Regions from separate parts of the Paraburkholderia atlantica genome, predicted to be linked through region 3. Evidence: predicted binding sites of a transcription regulator. Region 3 holds the regulator's gene; each other region holds the start of a gene.

Region 1 (4,150 bases), 1.4 Mb from region 3:
GATTGCTGGCCTGGCATAACCCTGGATAGGGCACCCAGTCGGACGACGCCTCGGCGTCGACGACATTGAGCTTGCGATCGATGGTGATGCGAAGCCAGAGTTCATGGATCGGCTGACCATTGGGCCGGATTCCCGACGGAAGCGCCACATCGCGAGGCTTTTCGTCGGTCAGGCACGCTTCCACATCCCACAGGCCATCGGCTCGCTCGTAAGCTTCCGCTCTGATTGCGCGACGGTGGCGCAACTGACGGGACACTGGCGGGGAGAGCGACATGCGGGAAGGAAAGGCCGGATTGGAAAACCTCTGGATTTTAGCATAACGGGTATTTGGGACAGCCCCGATTGCGCATGGCCTCGAGCCGGGTTACGGCGCGGCAATCGACCGGCCGTCAGGGCTGCCGTGCTAGTCGCCGTCGCAGATGTCGTCGATACCCTTCAGGATCTTGCCGATCGTCGCGCCGGAGAAGCCGCGCGACGCCAGGAAGCGCGCCTGCTTCGCGTGCTCCGCCGGCGTTTGCGGCAGCTGGCCGAACTTCTTGCGCCAGACCGCCTGGGCGCGCGCGAGTTCGGTTTCGCGCAATTGCGCACTCGCCTCTTCGACGAGCGCCGGGTTCAGCGCGTGCAGCTTCAGTTCGCCGAGGATGCGGCTCGTGCCGAGCCGCGATGCGCGCCGGTGAACCAGACTTTCCGCGAAGCGCGAGTCCGATAGCCAGTTTTCGGCTTCCAGCGAGTCAAGCACCGCGTCGAGCGAATCGGTTTCCTCGACATACGGTTTCAGCTTGCGCGCGAGTTCGGCGCGGCTATATTCGCGGCGCGACAGATAACCGAGTGCGCGTGCTTTCAACGAACGGGTTGGGCGTTGGGATTTTCTGCTGTCGTCCTGGTCGGCCTGCCCCGGCTTTGCTTCGCCCGCCTGGCGACGCGAGCGGGTGTAGGTGACTTCGGACGGGGGTGGGGAATCGCGCCCGGAGAAATCCGGGCTGGACGATGCTGCAGCGGATGCAGACCGCGTGCGCTGCGGGCCGCGGCCTGCGGCGCGGTCGTGTGCGTCGAACGATTCGAACGGATCGAATGGATCGCCGGAATCAGGCGATCCATCCGCCGTGTCGCGCGGGCCGTCCGGATAGCGTCCGGAGTCGGAACCGGACAACGGCCGGCCTTTGCGTATCACGTGATGCTTACTCTTCTTCGTCCGCGACTTCAGCGTCCGCGCCGGTCACGGCGTCCGCCATCGCGGTAACGCCCAGCGATTCGCGGATACGGTTTTCGATTTCGCGAGCGATGTCCGGATTTTCGCGCAGGAATTCACGCGCGTTGTCCTTGCCCTGACCGATCCGCTCGCCGTTGTAGCTGTACCATGCGCCGGCTTTATCGACGATCTTCGCCTGCACGCCGAGGTCGATGATTTCGCCCTGACGCGAGATGCCCTCACCGTACAGGATGTCGAAGATCGCTTCGCGGAACGGCGGCGACACCTTGTTCTTGACGACCTTCACGCGTGTTTCGTTGCCGATCACTTCGTCGTTCTTCTTGATCGAACCGATGCGGCGAATGTCCAGACGCACCGACGCGTAGAACTTCAGCGCGTTACCGCCCGTGGTGGTCTCCGGGTTGCCAAACATCACGCCGATCTTCATGCGGATCTGGTTGATGAAGATCACGAGGCAGTTCGTACGCTTGATCGTGCCGGTCAGCTTGCGCAGTGCCTGCGACATCAGACGCGCCTGCAGACCCGGCAGCGAGTCGCCCATTTCGCCTTCGATTTCCGCCTTCGGCACCAGCGCCGCGACCGAGTCGATCACGATCATGTCGATCGAGCCCGAGCGCACCAGCGCGTCGGCGATTTCGAGCGCCTGTTCGCCGGTGTCCGGCTGCGAGACCAGCAGGTCGGCAACGTTCACGCCGAGCTTGCCCGCATATTGAATGTCCAGCGCGTGTTCCGCGTCGATGAACGCCGCGGTGCCGCCGAGCTTCTGCATTTCGGCGATGACCTGCAGCGTCAGCGTGGTTTTACCGGACGATTCCGGACCGTAGATTTCGACCACGCGGCCGCGCGGCAAACCGCCGACGCCCAGTGCGATGTCGAGGCCGAGCGATCCGGTGGAGACCACCTGGATGTCTTCGACTGCCTCACCTGCGCCGAGCCGCATGACCGACCCTTTGCCGAACTGCTTTTCGATCTGCGCGAGCGCGGCGGCGAGAGCCTTGCTCTTTTCAGCAGTCAGTCCAGCCGAGCCTTTCTTGCTTTCTTCCATGAATCGTCCTTTGCTATGATGAACGGCGTCTGAGGCAGGTGTACGTCCGGAATTCGGCTCGAATTGAGCGCAGTCTTCAGGACATCACACGAAACGCAGACACTGTATAAAAAAACAGTGGTTTTGGCAAGCGCGATATGATGCGAACGCGCATTTTTACTGTCGCGTCACCCCCACTACCCACAATAATGTTCGGAGACCGCTGCGCGCCGGGGCAAGCCCCACGGTGCCGGCAAAGCCAGGCTGGCGCACCATGCGAATTCTGATTGCCGAAGACGACAGCATACTCGCGGACGGTCTGGTTCGATCACTCCGCCAATCGGCCTATGCGGTCGATCACGTCAAAAGCGGCGTAGAAGCCGATACCGCGTTGTCAATGCAGACGTTCGACCTATTGATCCTCGATCTGGGCCTGCCGCGCATGTCCGGGCTCGAGGTGCTGCGCCGCCTGCGGGCGCGCAATTCGAACCTGCCGGTGCTGATCCTGACCGCCGCAGACAGCGTCGACGAACGCGTCAAAGGCCTCGATCTCGGCGCCGACGATTACATGGCCAAGCCCTTCGCGCTGAACGAACTCGAAGCGCGCGTGCGCGCGCTGACGCGGCGCGGCGCCGGCGGCGGCCCGACCGTCGTGCGGCATGGCTCGCTGTCGTTCGATCAGGTGGGCCGCATCGCCTATGTCAACGACCAGGTGATCGACCTCTCCGCACGCGAGCTCGGTCTGCTCGAAGTGCTGCTGCAACGGATCGGCCGGCTGGTCTCGAAAGAGCAGTTGGTCGACCATCTGTGCGAATGGGGCGAGGAAGTCAGCAACAACGCGATCGAAGTCTACGTGCACCGGCTGCGCAAGAAGATCGAGCCGAGCGGCGTGCGCATCATCACCGTGCGCGGGCTCGGCTACTGCCTCGAAAAGGCGGCGCCGCCGGCAAATGCGAACGCGCCCGCTGCCCCTGCCGGCTCCGAGTCGCAAACGGCACAAGCGGCACAAACGGCACCACCGTCCACCGCGCCGTCGTCCGCCGCGATGCCGGCGAGCCATCACTACAAATAGAGGCCAGCGATGTCCGCACGCGCTGATCGCGCCACGGCGCACGCGGCGGACCTCGACGAGGCGCGCGACGCGCGCTACGCCAATCCGTTCGCCCCGCCCGACGAAACCGAGGCCGCCGCCGAAGCGCGTCCGCGCTCGCTGTTCGGCGAGATTCTCGACTGGATGCTCGCCCCGCTGCTGCTGCTGTGGCCGATGAGCCTCGCGGTCACCTATCTGGTCGCGAAGTCGATCGCGAACGGGCCGTTCGACCGCGCGCTCGAAACCGACGCCTACGTGCTCGCGCGCCAGATCCACCCGGTCAACGGCGTCGCGGAGCTGTCGTTGCCCGAGTCGACTCGCGATTTCCTGCGCGCCGACAACGTCGACAGCGTGTTCTTCCAGGTGCTCGGCACGCGCGGCGAACTGGTGGCCGGCGAGCGCGACATGCCGCTGCCGCACGAGGAAGACCGCCCGCCACCGGGCCTCGTCGAATTCCGCGACGACGTGCTGCGCGGCAACGACATCCGCGTCGCATATACCACCGTCGAGTTTCCGCAGACGCCGGGCGCTCAGCCCGTGCTGGTACAGGTCGCCGAAACGCTCGACAAGCGCAGCCAGCTCGCCAACGACATCATCAAGGGCGTGATCCTGCCGCAGTTCGTGATTTTGCCGCTCGCGATTCTGCTCGTGTGGTTCGGGCTGTCGCGCGGGCTCGAGCCGCTGCATGCGCTGCAGGCCCATATCCGCGCGCGCCGGCCCGACGATCTGTCGCCGCTCGAAGCGCGCCGCGCGCCGCCGGAAATCGAGCCGCTCGTCACGTCGTTCAACGATCTGCTCACGCGCCTCGAACAGAACATGGAGCTGC
Region 2 (4,150 bases), 980 kb from region 3:
GATCTTGTAGGTCTCGTCGAGCACGGTCGATACCGGCGCCGCAGTCGCGTCGACGATCGGCGCGGTGATCGAATAGCCCTTCAGCGGATAGACCGGAATCTTCACCATGCCATCGAGGAAGCGCGTCGAGTACGAGCCGAGCGCGACCACGAACGAGTCCGCGCGCACGAGTTCGCCGCCGCACTGCACGCCGGCGATCCGGCCACCGGCCATCGCGAGCGCGTCGATCGGCGTGTTGTAGCGGAACTTGACGCCCAACTGCTCGGCGAGCGCCGCGAGGCGCGTCGTGAACATCTGGCAGTCGCCGGTTTCGTCGCCGGGCAGGCGCAGGCCGCCGGTGAGCTTGTGCGACACCGCCGCGAGCGCCGGTTCGGCCTTGCCGAGCTGGTCAGCGGTCAGCAGTTCGTACGGCACGTTGGCTTCCTCCAGCACGGCGATGTCTTTCGCGGCGCCGTCGAACTGCTGCTGCGTGCGAAATACCTGCAGCGTGCCGCCGGTGCGGCCTTCGTACTGGATGCCGGTGTCGGCGCGCAGCGCCTGCAGGCAGTCGCGGCTGTATTCGGCGAGCCGCACCATGCGGCCCTTGTTCACCGCATAGCGGGGCGCCGTGCAGTTCTGCAGCATCTGCCACATCCATTGCAGCTGGAACGCGGTGCCGTCGAGGCGGATCGCGAGCGGCGCGTGTTTCTGGAACATCCACTTGACGGCCTTCAGCGGCACGCCCGGCGCGGCCCACGGCGACGCGTAGCCCGGCGAGATCTGGCCCGCATTGGCGAAACTGGTTTCGAGCGCCGGGCCGGCCTCGCGATCGATGACGGTCACTTCGTGACCGGCGCGCGCGAGGTAATACGCGCTCGTCACACCGACGACGCCACTGCCCAAAACGACGACTCGCATAGCTGCTCCGGATATCCAAGAATTGAGTGAGGGCAAGGCGCGCGTCGCTGGATTCGATCTGATTCGATTCAACGCGCTGCAACGTGAGGTGAAATGCCGGCCGCCCAGTGTTAACCGCTATACTATTAACAGTGAAGCAGGTTTTGTTATCGTATTTTCATCATTTTCAGCAAAAACACTATGCGTACCCAGCGCCATCCCGTGCGGGCTCTCGATAAGCTCGATCACAAGATCCTGCGGCTCCTGCAGCAAGACGGCCGTATGGCGATGAAGGACCTGGCGGAACGGGTCGGTTTGTCGGTGACGCCATGCATCGAGCGCGTCAAGCGGATGGAGCGCGACGGCGTGATCACCGGCTACTACGCACGGGTGAACCCGGCCGAGCTGGGCGCGGCGCTGCTGGTGTTCGTCGAGATCACGCTCGACCACAAGAGCGGCAACATGTTCGACCAGTTCCGGCGCGAGGTGCAGAAGATTCCCGAGGTGCTCGAGTGCCACCTCGTGTCGGGCGATTTCGACTATCTGATCAAGGCGCGCATCGGCGAAATGGCCGACTACCGCAAGTTGCTCGGAGACATCCTGCTGCAGTTGCCGGGGGCGGTGCAGTCGAAGAGCTATGTGGTGATGGAGGAAATCAAGGAGACGCTGACCATCGCGGTGACCGACTAAGTGCCTTGATCGCTGACGAGGCTCATCACGCTCTCGCGGGCAACGAAGTGCTCGACAAACGGCGTAAACACTGTATATTTATACAGGTATTTTGCGCCGTTTTCCTTTGGCGCTTCCTGTTTGCGTTTGCTTTGCGTGGCCCGCCGTGGACGACCCCGACACCCCTGACATTCCCGAATTTCCGATCGCGCCGCCGGCGCCTCGCAAGGGGCGCGGTGCAGTCACGAATCTGCAAGGCCGCTACGAAGTCGACCAGCGCGAGGCCGTCGACGACGGCTGGCAGGCGGCCGACGAAGACAGCGAGCCGAAGGTTTTGCGCACGCAGGTGTTCGAGGAACGCGCGAAAACTATCCTCACACGCAACGCGTCGCCGGACATTCCGTTCAATGTGTCGCTGAATCCGTATCGCGGTTGCGAGCACGGTTGCATCTATTGCTTCGCGCGGCCCACGCACAGCTATTTGGGGTTGTCACCGGGGCTCGATTTCGAAAGCCGCATCTACGCGAAGATCAACGCGCCCGAACTGCTCGAGCGGGAACTGTCGAAGAAATCCTATGTGCCCGAGCCGATCGCGCTCGGTGTCGCGACCGACGCATGGCAGCCGGCCGAACGCGACTTGCGACTTACACGTCGGGTGATCGAAGTGCTCAGCGAGCGCAATCACCCGTTCGCGGCGATCACCAAATCGTCGCTGATCGAGCGCGACATCGACCTGCTCGCGCCGATGGCGGAGCGCGGGCAATTCATGGCGGCGATCACCATCACCACGCTGGACGCCGACATCGCCCGCACGCTCGAACCGCGCGCGGCCACGCCGTCGCGTCGGCTGCGCACGATCCGAACGCTCAGTGAGGCGGGCATACCGGTCGGCGTCAGCATCGCGCCGGTGATCCCTTTCGTCACCGAGCCGGACATGGAGCGCGTGCTCGACGCGTGCGCGGAAGCGGGCGCCAGCAACGCGAGCTATATCGTGTTGCGGTTGCCGTGGGAGGTCGCACCGCTGTTCAAGGATTGGCTGAGCGCACATTTCCCGGATCGGGCCGAGCGGGTGATGAACCGTGTGCACGATATGCGGGGCGGCAAGGATTACGACTCGTCGTTCTCGACCCGCATGAAGGGAGAGGGCTTATGGGCGGATCTGCTGAGGCAGCGCTTTCACAAGGCCGTGCGCCGGTTAGGGCTGAGCGGGCGCGACCGCGGCATTCTCGACATGTCGCAGTTTCGCCGGATCGAGTCGCTGCGCGCCGAGCAGCCAAGCGCACCGGCGCGCGACAATCCGCAACTTAGGCTTTTCTAGCGCGAGGGAATGCTTGCTGGTCCCGCTACGGGGCGTTACTGCGAAATCGCTTTGGCCGCCTCAACCTGACTTTCGAAGTAGGTCTGAAACGCAAGCGCGAGACCGGTCATCAGTAGAAACGCACCGATCAGCAGCGAAAAGATCACGACGAAAATCACCGTCCAGCCTGAGCGGCTTTTGCGTTGCGTGTGGGCGTTGAATTGCGCATCCCATTTCTCATCCGGACGCAGCCCGTAGACGAGCGCGGCCAGAAACGCCGCGAACAACGAAACCGCGCCAATCGACGCGAGCGCCCAGCCTGGGACCGACCCGCGCTCGGTCGCGATCAGCAGCATCACGCCGGGAATGCCGATCAGCGTGCCGAGCAAATGGGCCCAACCGAAGATGTCCCGCATGCCATACAGATAGAAGCGATGGGCGCCGAGGCTGCCGAACAGGAACGCCAACGCGGCGGTGAGCGTTTTGGATCTGAAGCGCGGGGAGGTCGAGGCAACGGTGGACATGAACGGGTGGGCAGAGTGACAGGCGGTCGAAAGGAGCGGCGCGCCGCAGGGCGCGGACCGACGCGCATTCTACGCCTGCGGCGGGCGGGCGGTCACGTTGGGGGCGGGCGCCCGCGGTGAAAGCGGGCGGCGGGATGCGCCACACCTGGCTGAAGATGAGTGCGGCCGGTCAGCCGGGACATCCGTGCATCCGCGCGCTACGGCGCCGAATATGTGACGCGATAGATCGCGCCGGCGGTATCGTCGCTGATCAGCAGCGAACCGTCCGGAAGCGGCAGCACGTCGGCGGGACGGCCCCAGACCGATTCGCCGGGTTGCAGCCAGCCTTCGGCAAAGACTTGCTGGCGCGCGTGGCTGCCGTCAGGGTCGGTGATCACGCGCACGACGCGGTAGCCGACCTTCTTGCTGCGGTTCCACGAGCCGTGCTCGGCGATGAAGATGTTGTTGCGGTAGTCGGCTGGAAACATCGGGCCGTCGTAGAAGCGCATGCCAAGCGCCGCCACGTGCGCGCCAAGCTTGACCACGGGCGGCGTGAATTCGCTGCACGGATGATCTTTGCCGAACTGCGGGTCGGGCGTGTCGCCGCCATGACAGTACGGAAAGCCGAAGTTCATGCCGACTTGTGGCGCGCGGCTGAGCTTGTCGCTCGGGATATCGTCGCCGAGCAGGTCGCGACCGTTGTCGGTGAACCACAGTTCGTGGGTGACCGGGTGCCATGCGAAGCCAACCGAATTTCGGATGCCGCGCGCGACGACCTCGTAGTGGCTACCGTCGGGGTCCATGC
Region 3 (4,150 bases):
CGATGAAGGTCAGCGCGACCAGCACGCCGGCCGGCGTGAACGCGATCTTGATGCCGAGCGGCACGAGGAACTGGCCGATCCAGCCGTTGCCCGCATACACGGCGGCGAGCGAGATGCCCGCGACCGAGGTAGGCAGCGCGAACGGCAGATCGACGACCGCATCGACGATGCGCTTGAACGGAAACGTGTAGCGCACCAGCACCCACGCGACGAGAAAGCCGAACACCGCGTTGATCAGCGCGCCGCCGAGCGCCGAGAAGAACGTCAGCCGATAGGACGCGAGTACGCGCGGCGACGTGACCGCGCGCACGAACTGGTCCCAGTCGAGCGTCGCGGTTTTCAGAAAGGTCGCCGCCAATGGAATCAGCACCACGAGGCTCAAATAAGCCACCGTGATGCCGAGTGTCAGGCCAAAGCCGGGCAATGCGCTCGGCTTGCGGAAAGTCAACGTGGTCATGCTGGATACTCGTTCATGGTTGATGCTCGCGCGGTGATTCGTTTTGCTGTGTTGCGGTACTGCGGTATTGCCGCCCTGCTGGCCACCGGAGCCCGGTTAGCCGAAAGCGCGCCCATTGGGCGCGCCCTCTTTGCCTCTGCCCGTGATTCAGGCGGTGGTTCTTACTGCGGCTGATAAATCGAATCGAACACGCCGCCGTCCGCGAAATGGGTCTTCTGCGCGTTGGTCCAGCCGCCGAACGAATCGTCGATCGTGTAGAGCTTCAGCTTCGGAAACTTCGCGGTCAGATCGGCCGGCACCTTGTTCGAACGCGGGCGATAGAAATTGCGCGCGGCGATCTCCTGGCCTTCCTCGCTATACAGGAAGTTCAGATACGCGTCGGCCAGCTTGCGCGTGCCGTGTTTGTCGACGACCTTGTCGACCACCGCGACCGGCGGCTCGGCCAGGATGCTCACCGACGGCACCACGATCTCGAACTTATCCGGACCGAACTCCTTCACCGACAGGAATGCCTCGTTTTCCCACGCGATCAGCACGTCGCCGATATCGCGCTGCACGAAGCTGGTGGTCGCGCCGCGCGCGCCCGAATCGAGCACGCCGGCGTTCTTGTACAGCTTGCCGACGAACTCCTTGGCCTTCTGATCGTTGCCGCCCGGCTGATGAGCGGCGTACGCCCACGCGGCCAGGTAGTTCCAGCGCGCGCCGCCGGAGGTCTTCGGATTCGGCGTCACGATCGACACGCCCGGCTTCACCAGATCGTCCCAATCCTTGATGTGCTTCGGGTTGCCCTTGCGCACGAGGAACACGATCGTCGACGTGTACGGCGAGGCGTTGTCCGGCAGACGCTTCTGCCAGTTCTTGTCGACGAGCCCCTTGTTCGCGATGGCGTCGATGTCATATGCGAGCGCGAGCGTCACGACGTCGGCCTGCAGACCGTCGACCACCGAGCGAGCCTGCGCGCCCGAGCCGCCGTGCGACTGCTTGAAGGTGACGGCTTCGCCGGTCTTGGCCTTCCATTCCTTGCCGAATGCCTGATTGATGTCCTGATACAGCTCGCGCGTCGGATCGTAGGACACGTTCAGAATCGTGGTGTCGGCGTGCGCGACACCGCTAGCGCCCAACATGCCGAGCGTACCCGCCGCGCCGACGGCTAGCGCCGTGATCAGTTTTCTGGTTCGAGCCGCAAGCCCCGTATGCCGATGGTTCATTTCAGTTTTTCTCCGCGTGATGTCCGCTGTTGAGCGTCTGGTGTCGTTTTGCGTCGCGGTCACGTGCACATGAGCGCCAACCCGGGAGCCAGTCTATCGAAGGCCTTTCATCATTAAAAATAATGTTTCTTCATTTTTTAATGCCCAAAAGTGGTAACGGCAGACGCGCCGGCTGTTCAGACGCCGAAATCGCCGTCATGTCGTCGATAAACGACGCCCCAGCGCGCCCCTTGCGTCGAACTTAAAGTAAAGCTTGAAATGCGCCGAATACTGTATAAAAATACAGTCACCTGTTCATACATACAGTGGCCATGACAAAACTCACCGCACGACAGCAGCAGGTTTTCGATCTGATCCGCCGGGCGATCGAACGCACCGGCTTTCCGCCCACTCGCGCGGAAATTGCCGCCGAGCTCGGTTTCAGCTCGGCCAATTCCGCGGAAGAGCATCTGCGCGCGCTGGCCCGCAAGGGCGTGATCGAACTGGCGGCCGGCGCGTCGCGCGGCATCCGGCTGCTGTCCGGACAGGAGGATGCGCCGCACCAGTTCACGCTGCCGCATGCGGGCCTGATGCAGTTGTCACTGCCGCTGATCGGCCGGGTTGCGGCGGGTAGCCCGATCCTCGCGCAGGAACATATCTCGCAGCACTACGCGTGCGACCCGGCGCTGTTCTCGAGCAAGCCCGACTACCTGCTGAAGGTGCGCGGCTTATCGATGCGCGACGCGGGCATTCTCGACGGCGACCTGCTCGCGGTGCAAAAGCGCAGCGAGGCGAAAGACGGCCAGATCATCATTGCGCGGCTTGGCGACGACGTGACGGTCAAGCGTCTGAAGCGCCGGCCGAACGGCATTGAGCTGATCGCCGAAAACCCCGACTACGACAACATCTTCGTGGAAACCGGCAGCGCGGATTTCGCGCTCGAAGGGATCGCGGTCGGACTGATTCGCCCCAGCGAGTTCTGATTTTTTGCTGTCGCCGGAACGCTCGCGCCGGTTTGTTCGACTCAAGTCGCATTTACGCCCGCACGCATTTTCGCCCGCACGCATTTACGCCCGCATTACGCCGAGCATTTAAGCCGCATCGTCTGGAGAGACTCATGGAACGCCTTGCCCGCCTGCTGCCTTTTCGCCAGTTCGGCCGTCTGCGCCATCTGCGCAAGCTCACGCCTTGCGCGCCGATCGAGGCGTCCTCGGCGCGCACGCCGTCGCTGTTCGACGAGCCTGCCGAAGCCTCCGGTCTGCCGTCGTCGTTGCCGGCGTTTGCGCGCGTATCGCTGAATTCGGCGCTGAATATCGCGGAGCCCGCGCGCCGCGCTCCGGTGCGGGTCTATCATGGTCCGTCGCGACTGATCATGGTCGGCACGGTCGACGCCGTATGCCGTATGATCGATCGTTGCATAGCCGACGAAGCCAACGTGCACGGCGCGGTGTTCGAAGCCTGAGCGATTCCTGAGCACGCATGCAATAAGCACTTCGGATGTTCAGAGATTCGCGTGGGATGGGATCGTTTCGACCTCGCCGTGGTCGACGTTAGATCATCACTGACGTGGAGTCCCATTCGATGACAATTCCGAAACGCACACAGGGCAGCGCCGCCCGGCCGCTGCTGATCACGCTGATCGTGGTGATCGTGATTGCCGCGCTGGGGTTTATTTATGCGTCACCGTATCTCGCGGTGAACAATCTCAAACGCGCGGCAGACGCGCGCGACGTGCAAACCGTCAATCAGTACGTCGATTTCCCCGCGCTACGCGATAGCCTGAAGCAGCAGGTGGGCGCCATGCTGACACGCCGACTCGAGGCGGATGCCGGCAACAAGATGGCTACGATCGGCGCGGTGATCGGCGTGACGCTGATCGGCCCGCTCGTCGATGCCTATGCGACACCCGACGGCGTCGCGGCACTGCTGAACGGCATGCCGCCGCGTGGCACACCGGGCGAACAACCGTCCGCGCCGCCAGCCGCGGGCGGCGAAGCACCAGCCGCGGGCGACACCGCCACTCAGGCAAGCGCGCCGCCCCCCGGGCGTCAAAGCACGGCCGGCTATCGTAGTCTCAACGAGTTCGTTGTCACGTACCGACGCGGCGAAGGCAACGCGAACTATTCGGCGATCTTTCGTCGCGAAGGTCTGGTCACGTGGAAGCTCGCGGCGATCAATCTGAACGAGTGAGGTTCAAGCCGTGAACTGAAGGGATGCGCGGGCTGGCCATTGCGGCCAGCCGCGTGACAGGGTTGTGCGGATTACGCCGCAGCCGCCTGCTGCTGCTCCTGCGCCGACGAGCACGCCACCAGAATGCTGCACGACACGCGGTCGAGCAGCGGCGTATTGCCCGCCCCCATCCACCACCGCGACAAACCAGTCCGGCAGCGATGACCCACCACCACGAGGTCGACGTGCAACTCGTTGGCAAGATTGGCGATCTCGTCGATCGGATGACCGAACGCGAAATGCCCCTGTGCGTTCACGCCTCGCTCGGTCAGCCAGT

Evidence for each region. Region 3 encodes LexA, which represses DNA repair genes until DNA is damaged. Its sites were predicted from a motif close to ACTGTATNNNNATACAGT; they were not measured.
Region 1: recA (recombinase RecA) is a predicted target of LexA. The motif match lies at 2,357-2,374, and genes of this name have one in related genera.
Region 2: BC1002_RS11040 (PA0069 family radical SAM protein) is a predicted target of LexA. The motif match lies at 1,636-1,653, and genes of this name have one in related genera.

Annotation. Positions count from the first base shown of each region.
Region 1 is NC_014117.1:2,846,641-2,850,790, forward strand. Features, by position in the region: gene BC1002_RS12765 (DUF2889 domain-containing protein) at 1-274, opposite strand, end outside; gene recX (recombination regulator RecX) at 404-1,171, opposite strand; gene recA (recombinase RecA) at 1,179-2,255, opposite strand; gene BC1002_RS12780 (response regulator transcription factor) at 2,509-3,306, shown strand; gene BC1002_RS12785 (sensor histidine kinase) at 3,316-4,150, shown strand, end outside.
Region 2 is NC_014117.1:2,469,233-2,473,382, reverse strand. Features, by position in the region: gene BC1002_RS11050 (D-amino acid dehydrogenase) at 1-897, opposite strand, end outside; gene BC1002_RS11045 (Lrp/AsnC ligand binding domain-containing protein) at 1,078-1,566, shown strand; gene BC1002_RS11040 (PA0069 family radical SAM protein) at 1,712-2,863, shown strand; gene BC1002_RS11035 (NINE protein) at 2,899-3,366, opposite strand; gene BC1002_RS11030 (PQQ-dependent sugar dehydrogenase) at 3,564-4,150, opposite strand, start outside.
Region 3 is NC_014117.1:1,491,796-1,495,945, reverse strand. Features, by position in the region: gene cysT (sulfate ABC transporter permease subunit CysT) at 1-457, opposite strand, end outside; gene BC1002_RS06655 (sulfate ABC transporter substrate-binding protein) at 619-1,665, opposite strand; gene lexA (transcriptional repressor LexA) at 1,977-2,627, shown strand; gene BC1002_RS06645 (hypothetical protein) at 2,762-3,106, shown strand; gene BC1002_RS06640 (DUF2939 domain-containing protein) at 3,226-3,834, shown strand; gene BC1002_RS06635 (universal stress protein) at 3,906-4,150, opposite strand, start outside.